DNA from 4 places in the Glutamicibacter sp. AOP38-B1-38 genome. Region 4 is predicted to be linked to each of the others. Evidence: riboswitches for the same ligand, from Rfam matches in the RefSeq annotation. Region 4 holds a riboswitch; each other region holds the start of a gene.
The links. A riboswitch is a leader RNA that binds a small molecule or an ion and turns the genes downstream of it on or off. The one in region 4 is predicted to bind thiamine pyrophosphate.
Positions count from the first base shown of each region.

Region 1: linked by a shared signal. The riboswitch ahead of thiC (phosphomethylpyrimidine synthase ThiC) and the one ahead of ACT3TP_RS06885 (ECF transporter S component) in region 4 are both predicted to bind thiamine pyrophosphate.
Region 2: linked by a shared signal. The riboswitch ahead of thiO (glycine oxidase ThiO) and the one ahead of ACT3TP_RS06885 (ECF transporter S component) in region 4 are both predicted to bind thiamine pyrophosphate.
Region 3: linked by a shared signal. The riboswitch ahead of thiM (hydroxyethylthiazole kinase) and the one ahead of ACT3TP_RS06885 (ECF transporter S component) in region 4 are both predicted to bind thiamine pyrophosphate.

Region 1 covers NZ_JBQSWU010000025.1:37,767-40,779, reverse strand. The annotation lists gene ACT3TP_RS14365 (MFS transporter) at 1-1,338, shown strand, start outside; TPP riboswitch at 1,533-1,640, shown strand; gene thiC (phosphomethylpyrimidine synthase ThiC) at 1,638-3,013, shown strand, end outside.
Region 2 covers NZ_JBQSWU010000001.1:6,667-9,679, reverse strand. The annotation lists gene ACT3TP_RS00055 (thiazole synthase) at 1-259, opposite strand, end outside; gene thiS (sulfur carrier protein ThiS) at 262-507, opposite strand; gene thiO (glycine oxidase ThiO) at 520-1,638, opposite strand; TPP riboswitch at 1,634-1,741, opposite strand; gene ACT3TP_RS00040 (GNAT family N-acetyltransferase) at 1,821-2,789, shown strand; gene ACT3TP_RS00035 (mechanosensitive ion channel) at 2,876-3,013, opposite strand, start outside.
Region 3 covers NZ_JBQSWU010000017.1:51,156-54,168, forward strand. The annotation lists gene thiD (bifunctional hydroxymethylpyrimidine kinase/phosphomethylpyrimidine kinase) at 1-606, opposite strand, end outside; gene thiE (thiamine phosphate synthase) at 603-1,244, opposite strand; gene thiM (hydroxyethylthiazole kinase) at 1,237-2,031, opposite strand; TPP riboswitch at 2,021-2,115, opposite strand; gene ACT3TP_RS11450 (GntR family transcriptional regulator) at 2,150-2,518, opposite strand; gene ACT3TP_RS11455 (hypothetical protein) at 2,515-3,013, opposite strand, start outside.
Region 4 covers NZ_JBQSWU010000009.1:17,486-20,498, reverse strand. The annotation lists gene ACT3TP_RS06900 (monovalent cation/H+ antiporter complex subunit F) at 1-28, shown strand, start outside; gene mnhG (monovalent cation/H(+) antiporter subunit G) at 28-441, shown strand; gene ACT3TP_RS06890 (DUF4235 domain-containing protein) at 505-756, opposite strand; TPP riboswitch at 831-949, shown strand; gene ACT3TP_RS06885 (ECF transporter S component) at 1,021-1,638, shown strand; gene ACT3TP_RS06880 (ATP-binding cassette domain-containing protein) at 1,640-3,013, shown strand, end outside.

The DNA.
Region 1 (3,013 bases), on a different contig from region 4:
CCACAGCTGCCCGGCATTTTTGATACCTCAGCCTCAAACACCGCGTGGATCATCACCGCCACGCTACTTGCAGCCGCGGTGGCAGTACCAATTTCCGGGCGCTTGGGCGACCTCTTTGGCAAACGGCGCATGCTGCTCATCCTGGCGCTGCCACTGATCCTCGGTTCCATCGTGTGCGCCATGGCCCCCACGGTGGAGGTCATGATCGTCGGCCGCGCACTGCAAGGCCTAGGCTCGGGCATTGTGCCACTGGGCATCGCCATGCTGCGTGACCTTGTCCCGAAGGAACGCCTGTCTTCGGCCATTGCCACGGTCAGCGCCACGCTGGGCGTCGGTGGCGCCATCGGCATGCCGATTTCCGCCGCCGTCATTGATTTCGCCAACTGGCGCGCCCTGTTCTACGGCAGCGCGGTAGTCACGCTGCTGGTAGTTGTCGCCATCTGGAAACTCATTCCTGCCCTGCCGGCCGGCGCCGCCGGACAGCGCTTCGACTGGCTGGGCGCCATTGGGCTGGGCATTGGCCTGATCTCGCTCATGCTTGCCGTCTCCAAGGGCTCCTCTTGGGGCTGGGCGGCACCGCTGACGCTGGGCCTGTTCGGAATGGCCGCCCTCACGCTGTTGCTCTGGGGCATTTGGGAAACACGGACCAAGGATCCGCTGGTTGACCTGCGCACCGCTGTTATTCCGCGCGTGCTGCTGACAAATATCGCCTCGATTTTCGTCGGCTTCGGAATGTACGCCAGCATGCTGGTCATGCCACAGATCCTGCAGCTGCCGTCGCAGACCGGCTATGGCTTGGGCCAGTCGATTCTCGCAGCCGGCCTCTGGATGGCTCCAGGCGGCCTGATGATGCTGGTGCTCTCCCCTGTCGGCGGGCGGCTTTCCGACGCACGAGGCCCGAAGTTCACGCTGGTACTTGGCGTTTCGGTCATCGCCGTCGGCTACTGCCTGACCCTGCTCGGCATGGGTAGCGCGTGGAGCCTGATGCTCACCAGCCTCGTCATCAACGGTGGTGTGGCTCTGGCCTACGGCGCCATGCCGGCGATCATCATGGGCGCAGTCCCCCGCAGCGAAACGGCTGCGGCCAATGGCTTTAACACGCTGATGCGTTCGCTGGGCACGACCACCGGCGCCGCGGTCATCGGCCTGGTGCTGGCCCAGATGACCACCGATTTCGGCGGAGCTTCACTACCGTCAGAATCCGGATTCCGCGCGGCGCTGATACTTGGAGCTGGCATTTCCGTGGTCGCGGCCATCTTGGCGGCCTGCATTCCCAGCGCCGCGAAGAAGAGGGCGATCGAAGTCGACGCGTCGCAGGAACTCAGCCTGAACAAGTAGTCACCCCGGCTCTTCGGAATTGCCGAGTTTATGCTCAGCTTTGACATAGAAACCCCGGGTAATGTCGTAGACACCTCCTTGAAGGTGCGAGTGATGATCGTAAGGCTCCCGTTGGATATTGCCCAACGGGAGCCTTTCACTTTAAAGTTTCTCGTCTTCCTTGCAAGTCCACGTTGCCAGTCGTGATACCTTGTTTGAGACCACACGGGTGCCCTCGCAGGGGCTGAGATCGGGCTAACGCCGTCCGCGACCGTTGAACCTGTCCGGGTAATGCCGGCGAAGGAAGTGAGTTTCCCACAGTGGAACAATTTGAACAGCACTCTGCCCACACCCTTGCCTACCGTGAGTCTGTGGGAATTTCGGTTCCTGTCACGCAGATCCAGCTGGCAGATGCCCCCAACGGCGAGCCGAACGAACCGCTGCAGGTGTACCGCACCAGCGGCCCGGGGAGCGACCCGACCACGGGGCTGAAACCATTTCGAGAGTCGTGGATTCGTGAGCGTGGAGATGTCGAGACCTATGCCGGGCGTGAGCGCAACTTGCACGATGATGGCAGATCCGCGGTCCGCCGCGGCACGGCGAGCGCCGAATGGGCCGGGCGCTCGGCACCACCGTTGCGTTCGGCACCCGGGACTCGGGTCACCCAGATGCACTACGCACGGCAAGGGGTCATCACCCCGGAAATGCGCTATGTGGCCCTGCGCGAAGAATGCGATGTCGAGCTGGTGCGCAGCGAGCTAGCGGCCGGCCGGGCAATCCTTCCGGTGAACATCAACCATCCGGAATCCGAACCGATGATCATCGGCAAGGCCTTCTTGGTAAAAATCAACGCGAACATCGGCAACTCGGCGGTGACCAGCTCGATCGCCGAGGAAGTCTCCAAACTCCAGTGGGCTACCAAATGGGGTGCCGACACGGTGATGGACCTTTCCACCGGCGACGATATCCACACCACCCGTGAATGGATCATCCGCAACTCGCCGGTTCCCATCGGCACCGTCCCGATCTACCAAGCACTAGAAAAGGTCAACGGCGAAGCGAACGAACTGACCTGGGAGATCTTCCGCGACACGGTCATCGAACAGTGCGAGCAGGGCGTGGACTACATGACCATTCATGCAGGTGTGCTGCTGCGCTACATCCCGCTGACCGCCAACCGGGTCACCGGAATGGTCTCCCGCGGCGGGTCGATTATGGCCGGTTGGTGCCTTGCGCATCATCAGGAGAATTTCCTTTACACCCACTTTGACGAACTCTGCGAGATTTTCTCTCGTTACGATGTCGCATTCTCCCTGGGCGACGGGCTGCGTCCAGGCTCCATTGCGGACGCGAATGATGCGGCCCAGTTCGCCGAGCTGGATACCTTGGCGGAGTTGACCAAGCGTGCCTGGAAATATGATGTTCAGGTGATGGTCGAAGGCCCCGGGCATATCCCTTTCCATCTGGTGCGCGAGAATGTGGAACGCCAGCAGGAGCTTTGCGACGGGGCGCCGTTTTACACGCTCGGCCCGCTGGTCACCGATATCGCTCCGGGATATGACCACATCACCAGCGCAATCGGCGCGACCGAAATCGCCCGCTATGGCACCGCGATGCTCTGCTACGTCACGCCCAAAGAGCACCTGGGCCTGCCCAACCGGGATGATGTGAAGACCGGGGTGATCACCTATAAGAT
Region 2 (3,013 bases), on a different contig from region 4:
CCGCATCTCGCGCGGTGAAGCATCCGGCGGTATTGGGCAGCGGGCGCACCCCGTTGCGCGCCAGAAGCTCGTACACAGATCCGGAACCGGCCGCGGCGAAATGGCGTATGGCGACGGTGGTCAGCGCGGTGCCCGAAACCCGCAGGGCCTGCTCGAGGGTATGCATCGAGGTCGCCCCGCCGGTGCCGAGAATCAGCCGGGAGTCGAAGCGTTCCCCGGCGACCTCGAAGCCATCGGTTTCAAATGTTAGCTCTTCCATCTTCAGCCTCCCTGAGCCGCGGTGACCAGTTCAACCCGGTGGCCGGGCTTCAGCTCGAAATCATGCCAGCCGCTGCGCGGGACAACCGCCGAGTCCACGGCCACGGCCACGCCTAAACGCGACCCGTCGCTGGCCCGCCCGTCCGTTCCGATGCTCTTGCCCAAGTGCGCCGCGAGCAGCTCGCGCACGGTGCTTCCCGCCGGCACGGTGGCCGCCTCGGTGTTGAGGAAAAATTCGATCTGTTGCATCTTCTCTGGCTCCTAGAATGGTGTGCTGTTGGCGAGTTGCGCGCCAAACCTGTCGAGTGAAACGCTGGTCAGCTCTTGCGCATCCACCGGGTCCCCGAGCAGCAGCTCGGTCCCCAGCCGTGCGCCGAGCGGGGTCAGCAGCACCCCGTGGCGCGAATAACCGGTGGAGACCACCAGTCCCTCGTCCACGCGTCCGATCAGCGGCCGGTCATCGGGTGTTGCCGGTCTGGCCCGCACGATCGCCTCGTTCAAGGTGGTGTCGACGATGCCCGGCACGAGCCTGCGCGCATTGTCCAGCAGGGCGTGCATTTCTCCCACGTTCACCTGCTCTTGGCCGTCCTCGCGGCTCGACGCACCGAGTACGAGGCTTCCATCGGTGCGTGGCACCAGGTAGACCGGTTGCCGATGCACGATTCCGCGCACGGTGTGCTTGATCAGCGGCGCGCCCAGCGGACCTTGGAGCCTGAGGATGTCTCCGTAGACCGGGCGCAAGGGCAGAGCTGGCGCACCTTCGAGCGTGCCCAACCCGTTGGCAAGCAGTACCTGATCGCCCTGGATTTCTTGCCCGGTTGAGGTAATCACCCCACTGGTCCGTGACCCCTGGTGCAGCAGCCGCACCGCCGTTTCGCGCACGATCGACCGGTCAAGCTCATCGATCAGGATGCGCAGCAGGGACCGCGGGTCCAGCTGCTGGTCTTCGGCGCAGAGAACGGCGCCGGCGATGCTGGTGGCAAGTGCCGGCTCGAGTTTGCGGGCCGCGCTGCCCAGCAGCCGTTCGGCGCTGAACCCCAATGAGGCTTGGAGCTCCATGAGCGCAAGCAGTGCGTCCATATCCGCGGTTTCCGCGGCGACGACCAGCGTAGAGTTTTCTACGTACGCAGGTTTGTTGCCGATGGAGTCTTCCACGCGGTCAATGAATGCGGGGTATTCCTTGGCCGAGGTGGCCATCAGGCGGTGCAGTGCGCCCTGGCCCCAGGTGGTTTCGGCTGTCGGTGCGAGCATTCCTGCCGCTGCGTGGCTGGCGCCCATACCAGGCGCAGGATCTACTAATGTGATTTCGGCCCCGCGGGCGCGCAGTTCGAAGGCCGTGGCAAGCCCGATGATTCCGGCGCCGACAATGACTATATGCACGAAGGCATTTCCTTCCTACGGCGGCATGACCCGCATCAGGTGTAGCGGTCGGCACAAGGCCCTCTCAGCCCAATCTCACTGTTGGGCTCCCGCGGAGTACTTGGATTATAAGCATGCCTCGGCGCGCTTTGGCGAACTTCATGACTTCACCGTGTGGTTCTGCCTGTGTTTTACTCGTTGGCATGAGCGAATTCAGTGGTCCGGAGGATTTATCTACCGAACATCGGCAGGCACAAGTTGTCATAGATGGCGAACGGCAACTCCTGTCTCCCATCGTCCGCCAGGATCGGCAGGCCTTATTGCGACTGCTCCACGAAGATTTCGAAGAGGTTGGCGCCTCGGGCAGGTGCTATTCCCGCGCGCAAATTATCGAGCAGCTGTGCACCGAACCAGTCGTTGAATCGTCTAGGGACGAAGTGCATGATCCGCGCGTGCGCAGACTCAGCGATTCGCTGCTGATGCTGCGGTGGCGAACCAAGCCGGAGAATCCAAGCCAGCGCACCTCGCTCTGGGTTCGCTCGGCCCAGGGCTGGCAATTGCTTTTCCATCAAGGCACCGCCCAAGCCGCCTCCTCCCAGATCGGCGGCGGGCGGCTCGGCGCTGTGAGCGAAACGACGGCATCTCTGCGTCCGCTTCGCGCAACGGATGCACCGCACGTCTTAGCGGCCTTCCTCTCGAATCCGGATATGGCCCGGCAAGGTGAGGTGAGTACGCTTGCCGAGGCCGAAACCTATGTCCGAATGCTGCTCAAGGACCCCGCCCGGCAGGTGCCATTGGCCGTCGTCGAGAATTCTGCGCTCGTTGGCCTGGTGTGCGGATCCATCGATGAAACAAATCTGAGCGCCTGGGTCTGGTATTGGCTGCACGCAGAGCATCGGGGCCGCGGGCTGAGCAGCCGGGCGTTGGCCGCCCTCTCGGCGGAGCTATTCTCCAGCTACCGTTTGCAGCGTCTGGAGTTGGGTTTACGCGTGAACAATCCGGCCTCGAAAAAGGTCGCCGAGCGTTGCGGGTTCATTCTCGAAGGACGCGAACGCGGCAAGTTCCTGATCGATGGCCAGCGGATCGATGTGTTGAACTATGCGCGGTTGCCCACCGATCCCATCCCGCCGATCAGTCCGCTGGCGCTTCGCGCAGAACCAGCGGGAGACTGAATTTCCTCGGGGCCGCAGCGGAACGGAAAGACAAAAAGTGGGACCGGTTGCCCGGTCCCACTCTTTGCTGGTGCTGGTTCTAAGTACTAGAACTCATTTGGAGGCGTCGGCGGTGTCGCCGGCGCCCGACGGGTTGGCGCGGTGCCCGTGGTGTCGGGACCGTCCATCTTGCTCATGTCGATTTTCTCCAGCGTGCGAGCCGCAGCATCACGGCCGCCAAGGCC
Region 3 (3,013 bases), on a different contig from region 4:
GCCGGTGGCGTGGCGTGGGCCGTCATAGCAGGCGATCACCCCGGCCGGACCCACCAGCGCGTCGGGGCAGCTTTCGGTGGGCAGGTGGCCGCCCTTGGCGATCACCAGCACCTCGTATTTGGCCGCCAGGCGCTGGGCCTGCTCCAGCAGTTCCTCCCAGCCGCGCACCGGCGGCTCCCCGAGCAGCGCCGCAAGCTCTGCGGTATTCGGGGTGAGCACCTCCGCCCGGGAAAGCAGCGCGTCCAACGCCGAGCCATCGGCCAGCAGCCGGTCCCCGCTGGTCGAGATCATCACCGGGTCCAGCACCACCGGGGCGTGCACCGTTTCCAGCCATCGGGACACCGCGGCGATGATCTGCGGATCGGCCAGCATGCCGATCTTGATCGCGTCGATGCGCACATCTGCGGACACCGATTCCAGCTGCTTGGCCACGAATTCCGCGTCGACGGCCTGCACCGCATCCACCCCTAGGGTGTTCTGCGCGGTGAGCGCGGTGATCACGGCCATGCCGTAGCCGCCGTTGGCGCCGATGGCCTTCAGATCCGCCTGGATGCCCGCGCCTCCCGAGGGGTCGGAGCCGGCAATGGAAAGAATGTTGAGGCTCATTTGGCACCTTCCCAGCGGTCCAGCAGTTCGGCGCTGGCCGCCTGCGGATCCTCGGCGGCGCAGATCGCGCGGACCACCGCCATGCCGGCGGCCCCGCCGTCGCGCAGCGCCGCGGCATCCGCGGCGGTCAGCGAGCCGATGGCCACGGCGGGCAGCTCGGTGAGCCGCTTGGCCCGCAGGAATCCATCGATGCCCAGCGGGGTGGGATGGTCCTTCTTCGTGGGCGTCGCGCGGATCGCCCCGACCCCCAGGTAATCGAGGTATTTCGCGTCGGCGTTGGCCCCGGTCAGCTGTTCATCGGTGGAAGCGCTGAGCCCGATAATCCCCTCGCCGATGATTTCGCGGGCGTAGCGCACCGCAATATCCTTCTGCCCGATGTGGATGCCGGTGACCGCGGCACCCGCTGCCCGTGCCGCGAGGAATACGTCGATGCGGTCGTTGACCAGCAGTTCGGCCTTGCCGGCGGTGAGTTCTGCCGCCGCGCAGGTAAGTTCGAAGAATTCGCGGGCGGTCTCGTTCTTGGCCCGCAGCTGCACCCATTGCACACCCGCGGCCACCGCACCTTCGATGACTTCCAAGGTGCTGCGCGGCTGGCAGCTTTCGGTGTTGGCTACCAGGTAGATTCCCAGATCACGCATTATTTGCCTCCTCAAGGCGCAGGTTGTGCAATTCCTCGGGGTCCAGCAGCGAGAGTTCGTCGAGGAAGGCCGCGGCGAAACTTCCCGGACCGCGGCCGATGGCCAGGGCCTTTTCGGCGGCCAGTCCGTACAGGCCGTGGGCTGCGATCGCCGCGTCGAACGGGTCTTCGCTCACCGCGAGCATTCCGGCGCAGATTGCACCCAGGGCGCAGCCGCCGCCGGTAATCCCGGTCAAGCCGATCCCGTTGCTGTGCACCAGCGTGGTGCGTTTGGCATCGATGATCGCATCGGCCGCCCCGGAGATCGCGACCACCGAACCATATTCGGCGGCCAACTGGCGTCCGGCCTCGATGGCCGCGTGCACGGTGTCCTGCGCGTCCACTCCGCGCCCGGTCGAGCTCCGCCCGGCCAGCGCCAGAATTTCCGAGGCATTGCCGCGGATCAGGGTGGGGCGCTGGGTCACGATTTTTCGCGCGAAGTCAGTGCGCACCGGCAATGCGCCCACGGCCACCGGGTCCAGCACCCAGGGGGTGCCGGCCTGGTTCGCACCGTGAACCGCTTCGTCCATGGCGCGCAGCTGTTCGGTGCTCGGGGTGCCCAGGTTCACCAGGACCGCGGAGGCCACCGCGGCAAATGGCCCGGCTTCGCCGGGCAGGTCGGTCATGGCCGGAGCCGCCCCGGAGGCCAGCAGCGCATTCGCGGTGAAGTTGGTGACCACGGTATTGGTCAGGCAAAACACCAAAGGGGATTGTTGCCGGTAATTCCGGGCAACGGAAGTCAGGGTCATGCGACATCCCTCCGCTAGTTTGAACTAGTTCAGGTTCGACGGGTCTCATCTCAGTCGGTGAATCCGACACCCCGTGTCACTGGCTAGAGCGTACTCACCAAAGCCGCGGAAGAACAAATTATTGCCGCGCCCGGCGTTGCACCAGCGCCCTGACGGTGGCCTCGTCGATTCCCTGAGCTCGGGCCAGCTCCCACACCCGATCCACCGCTTGAACCAGATCACCGGAGGATTTCTCCATATCGGCTCCGGCGTTCACCACCGTTCCGGCACGCCGCCGGGAGGAAACCAGTCCGATGGCCTCGAGTTCCTTGTAAGCGCGGGCCACCGTCCCGGAAGCGACCCCCAAATCGGTGGCCAGTGCCCGCACCGTAGGCAGCTTGCTTCCCGCCGGCAGCTCGCCCAAGGAAATCAGCGAAGAGATTTGCGTGCGGATCTGTTCATAGGGCGGAACCGCCGCGTCCAGGTCCACGAAAATATGTTGGCTCATACGCGCTGCGGCACCCTAGCTTCTGGGCGGGCCAAAATGATCACTGCCGGGCAGCAGAAGACGATGATCCCCACGGCCGAAACGTAGGGACCTGCCTCGTAACCCCAGGCCAGCATGGCGACGGCCGCCGCGGTGACTACACGGATGGCGCGTAGTTCGTGAACCTGGCGATACCAAATTTCTTGCTCCACGGTGACATCCCAAGGCAAGGCCGCACGCCGAACCCACCAGATGTGGCAGGCGGTAGCGGCAAGCAACGCGAGGAGCGCACCCAGCGCAAAGACCGGTTTGACCGGAACTAGACCCCAAAAATATTCGAATGGTGGATTGATCAGCAGGTATGTGGCGCCGATGAGCAAGAGTCCGGCGAGCACATAGACATAGCGCGGCAGGTCTGCGCTGTGCCGAGCCAGTGAATGGGTTCCCCTGGACTTCAGGTGCAGGTAGCCCAGGAACCCGGCATTGAGCACCAAGAACAAGAGGGCTACCACCAGG
Region 4 (3,013 bases):
GTTCGTATCGGATCAGAGGAACGCCTAATGGACACGTTCTTAGAAGCACTCGCTGCGCTCTTGCTGGTACTTGGTTCCCTGATGTCGCTGATCGCCGGAATCGGTTTAATTACCTTCCCGGATCTGCTTTCACGCATGCACGCGGCCACCAAACCACAAGTATTGGGCTTCCTGCTGCTCTTCGCCGGACTCATCATCCACTTGCGCAGCTGGGGACTGATCCCGGTCTTTGCTTTGGCCTGGGGATTGCAGCTGCTGACTGCCCCGGTATCGGCGCACATGATTGGCCGCGCCGGATATCGCACGAAGCACGTGGCGAAAGAAACCTTGCATGTTGATGAACTAAAACAGGTCATTAGCAATCATTCGCAGACGACCGGAACCACCGCAGCGGTGCCGCCAGCGAAACCTGCACAGAACGACGAGCCCGAGAGCACCTAGCTGCTGGTTAAACTTTGGTGGGGCAGGCCAAATGGCCTGCCCCACCAAAGGAATTCGGCAATGTTACTTGCTGAACTTCTTCATGGCCTTGTTGGTGCCGCGATCAGCCAGCACCTGGATAATCGATGCGACCACGGCGGAGAAAATGGCGAACCCCAAAGCCTGGCGCATACTCGCTTCCGCGGCTGCTTCCTTGCCGTGACGTGGCGCGTCGTTTCCGGTGAAGCCTTTCCAGACCTTGTCGACCAGTCGGCTTCCAAGCATTCCCGCTCCCATTGAAATTCCAAGGGTAACAAGCTTCTGCACTGAGTTCATGAGGACCTCGCATTCGCGTCGTAAGGTTTCGTTCTGTAGCCCAGCATACCTGCGGTATGGTGGTTGAGCAGTAATCATTCCGACAGGGGAGCGTCATGCCGTTCGCGGTGCAAGACGCTGAGAGTGCGATAGATCGCAGACCCTCGAACCTGCCCCGGCTAGTACCGGCGAAGGAAGTCGAGCATCTCGGATGCGGATCATGGCGCGCGATTAAACGCCCACCGGTCCGTGCATCTCCCCTCCTTACATAGGAGGACAAACCTTATGAACGTTGCACCAGCAACTAACCGTGCCAGCTGGCGCGTGGTCGACATCGTTGTGGCCTCGGTAATCGCGGTCGCCTCGGGCGTTATCTTTTGGGCTTGGAACGCCGGATACGGATTGGTCAGCCTTGCTTTCGTGGCTTTCCCACCGGCAAGCGCCTTCGTATCTGGCATGTGGCTTTTTCCCGCGGTGCTCGGTGCGTTGATTATCCGGAAACCCGGTGCCGCGCTGTATTGCGAGATCCTCGCCGCCGTCATCTCAGCCTTGCTAGGTTCCCAATGGGGATTAGCGGTGCTGTTCTCCGGCCTGATCCAGGGGCTCGGAGCCGAGGTGGTCTTTGCCGCAGTGAGGTACCGCCGGTGGAACCTGCCGGTGGCACTGCTTGCGGGATTCATGTCGGGAATTTTCGGCGGAATCGGCGAAGCCTACCTGCTGGGTTACTTCGCTGAGTACACCGAGGCGATGAAGCTGTTCCACGTAGTTGCCATGGGCATTTCCGGCCTAGTTATTGCCGGACTTCTCTCGTGGTTGGCAACCCGTGCTCTGGCGAAGACCGGTGCTCTGGGAGCATTGGCTAGCCGTTCGGCACACCTTGAAGGTTCGCTGCGCAGTGCCTGAATTGAGTTCTTCGACTACCGAAGCCACCCCCGGGCACCTCGGCGGTGGCGGCTTTGAGATCACGGCCGACAACTTTGGCTGGCACCATGCCGAACGTCCATTGCCGGCGCTTAGCGGACTGGACCTGCATATTCCCGCCGGGCAGAAGGTCCTGCTGCTAGGCGCATCTGGCGCCGGTAAATCAACGCTCTTGCACGCCTTGGCTGGAGTTCTGGAGATCGACGAACGGCAGCAGGCCACTGGCAAACTGCAGATTCAGCGACGGGATGCCTTTGCCCGCAGCTTCCCGGTCGGGTTGATGCAGCAAGACCCCGAAACACAGATCGTGCAGAGCCGGGTCGGCGACGATGTCGCCTTCGGTGCGGAGAATCTTGGAATGGCTCCGGAACTGATCCGCGCGCGAATCCCCGAGGTGCTTCGCGCGGTAGGACTTGGGAATCTGGATTTGTCGCACCGCACCCAGGAACTCTCCGGTGGCCAGAAGCAGCGGCTGGCCTTGGCCGGGATTCTTGCTATGGGCCCCGGTCTGATGCTCCTGGACGAACCCACCGCAAACATTGACCCGTCGGGGATCGCGCCGCTGCGTGATGCGGTGATTGCCGCCGCCAATGCCACCGGTGCGACACTGCTTGTGGTGGAACATCGCTTGCAGGCCTGGGCAGAACACGTAGACCGCGTACTCGTCCTTGCCCCTGGCGGAGGGATCGCCCATGACCTCGAGCCGCGGGCGCTCTTTGAGAATGAAAAGATTCGCCGTGAATTAGCCAGGGCGGGCATTTGGATTCCCGGCTACGTTCCGCACACCGAACCTCTCCACTCACGCGAGGGAGCGGAACTGCTCGCGGCGGTGAACTTGCGCGCGGCGCGCCATCCGCAGGCGGTGCGCACGGCCGAAATCAACTTGCGGCTGCGCGCCGGCCAAGCGTTGGTCATTCGCGGGGAAAATGGTGCAGGGAAATCCACTTTGGCGCTGACCTTAGGCGGATTGCTCGAGCCGGCCACGGGCAGTGTCGAAGCAAGCAGCGACCTGGCCGATGGGTTGAGTCCGCAACCCTTCAGCTGGCGGGCAGGGGCATTGGTTGCACGGATCGGGTCGGTATTCCAGGAACCGGAACATCAATTCGTCACGCAAAGCGTCCGCGAAGAATTGGCATTCGCACCTACCCGAGCACGCCAGGCCGGGGTGGAGAACGAGAAGTACGCTCCAGCGCAGATTGCTCTGCGGGTGGAGGAACTGCTGGACCGCTTGGGGCTTGCCCATCTGGGCGAGGCCAACCCGTTCACGCTCTCCGGTGGCGAGAAACGCCGACTTTCGGTAGCGACGGTGCTGGCCGCCTCACCAGATGTATTGATCTTGGACGAACCGACCTTCGGG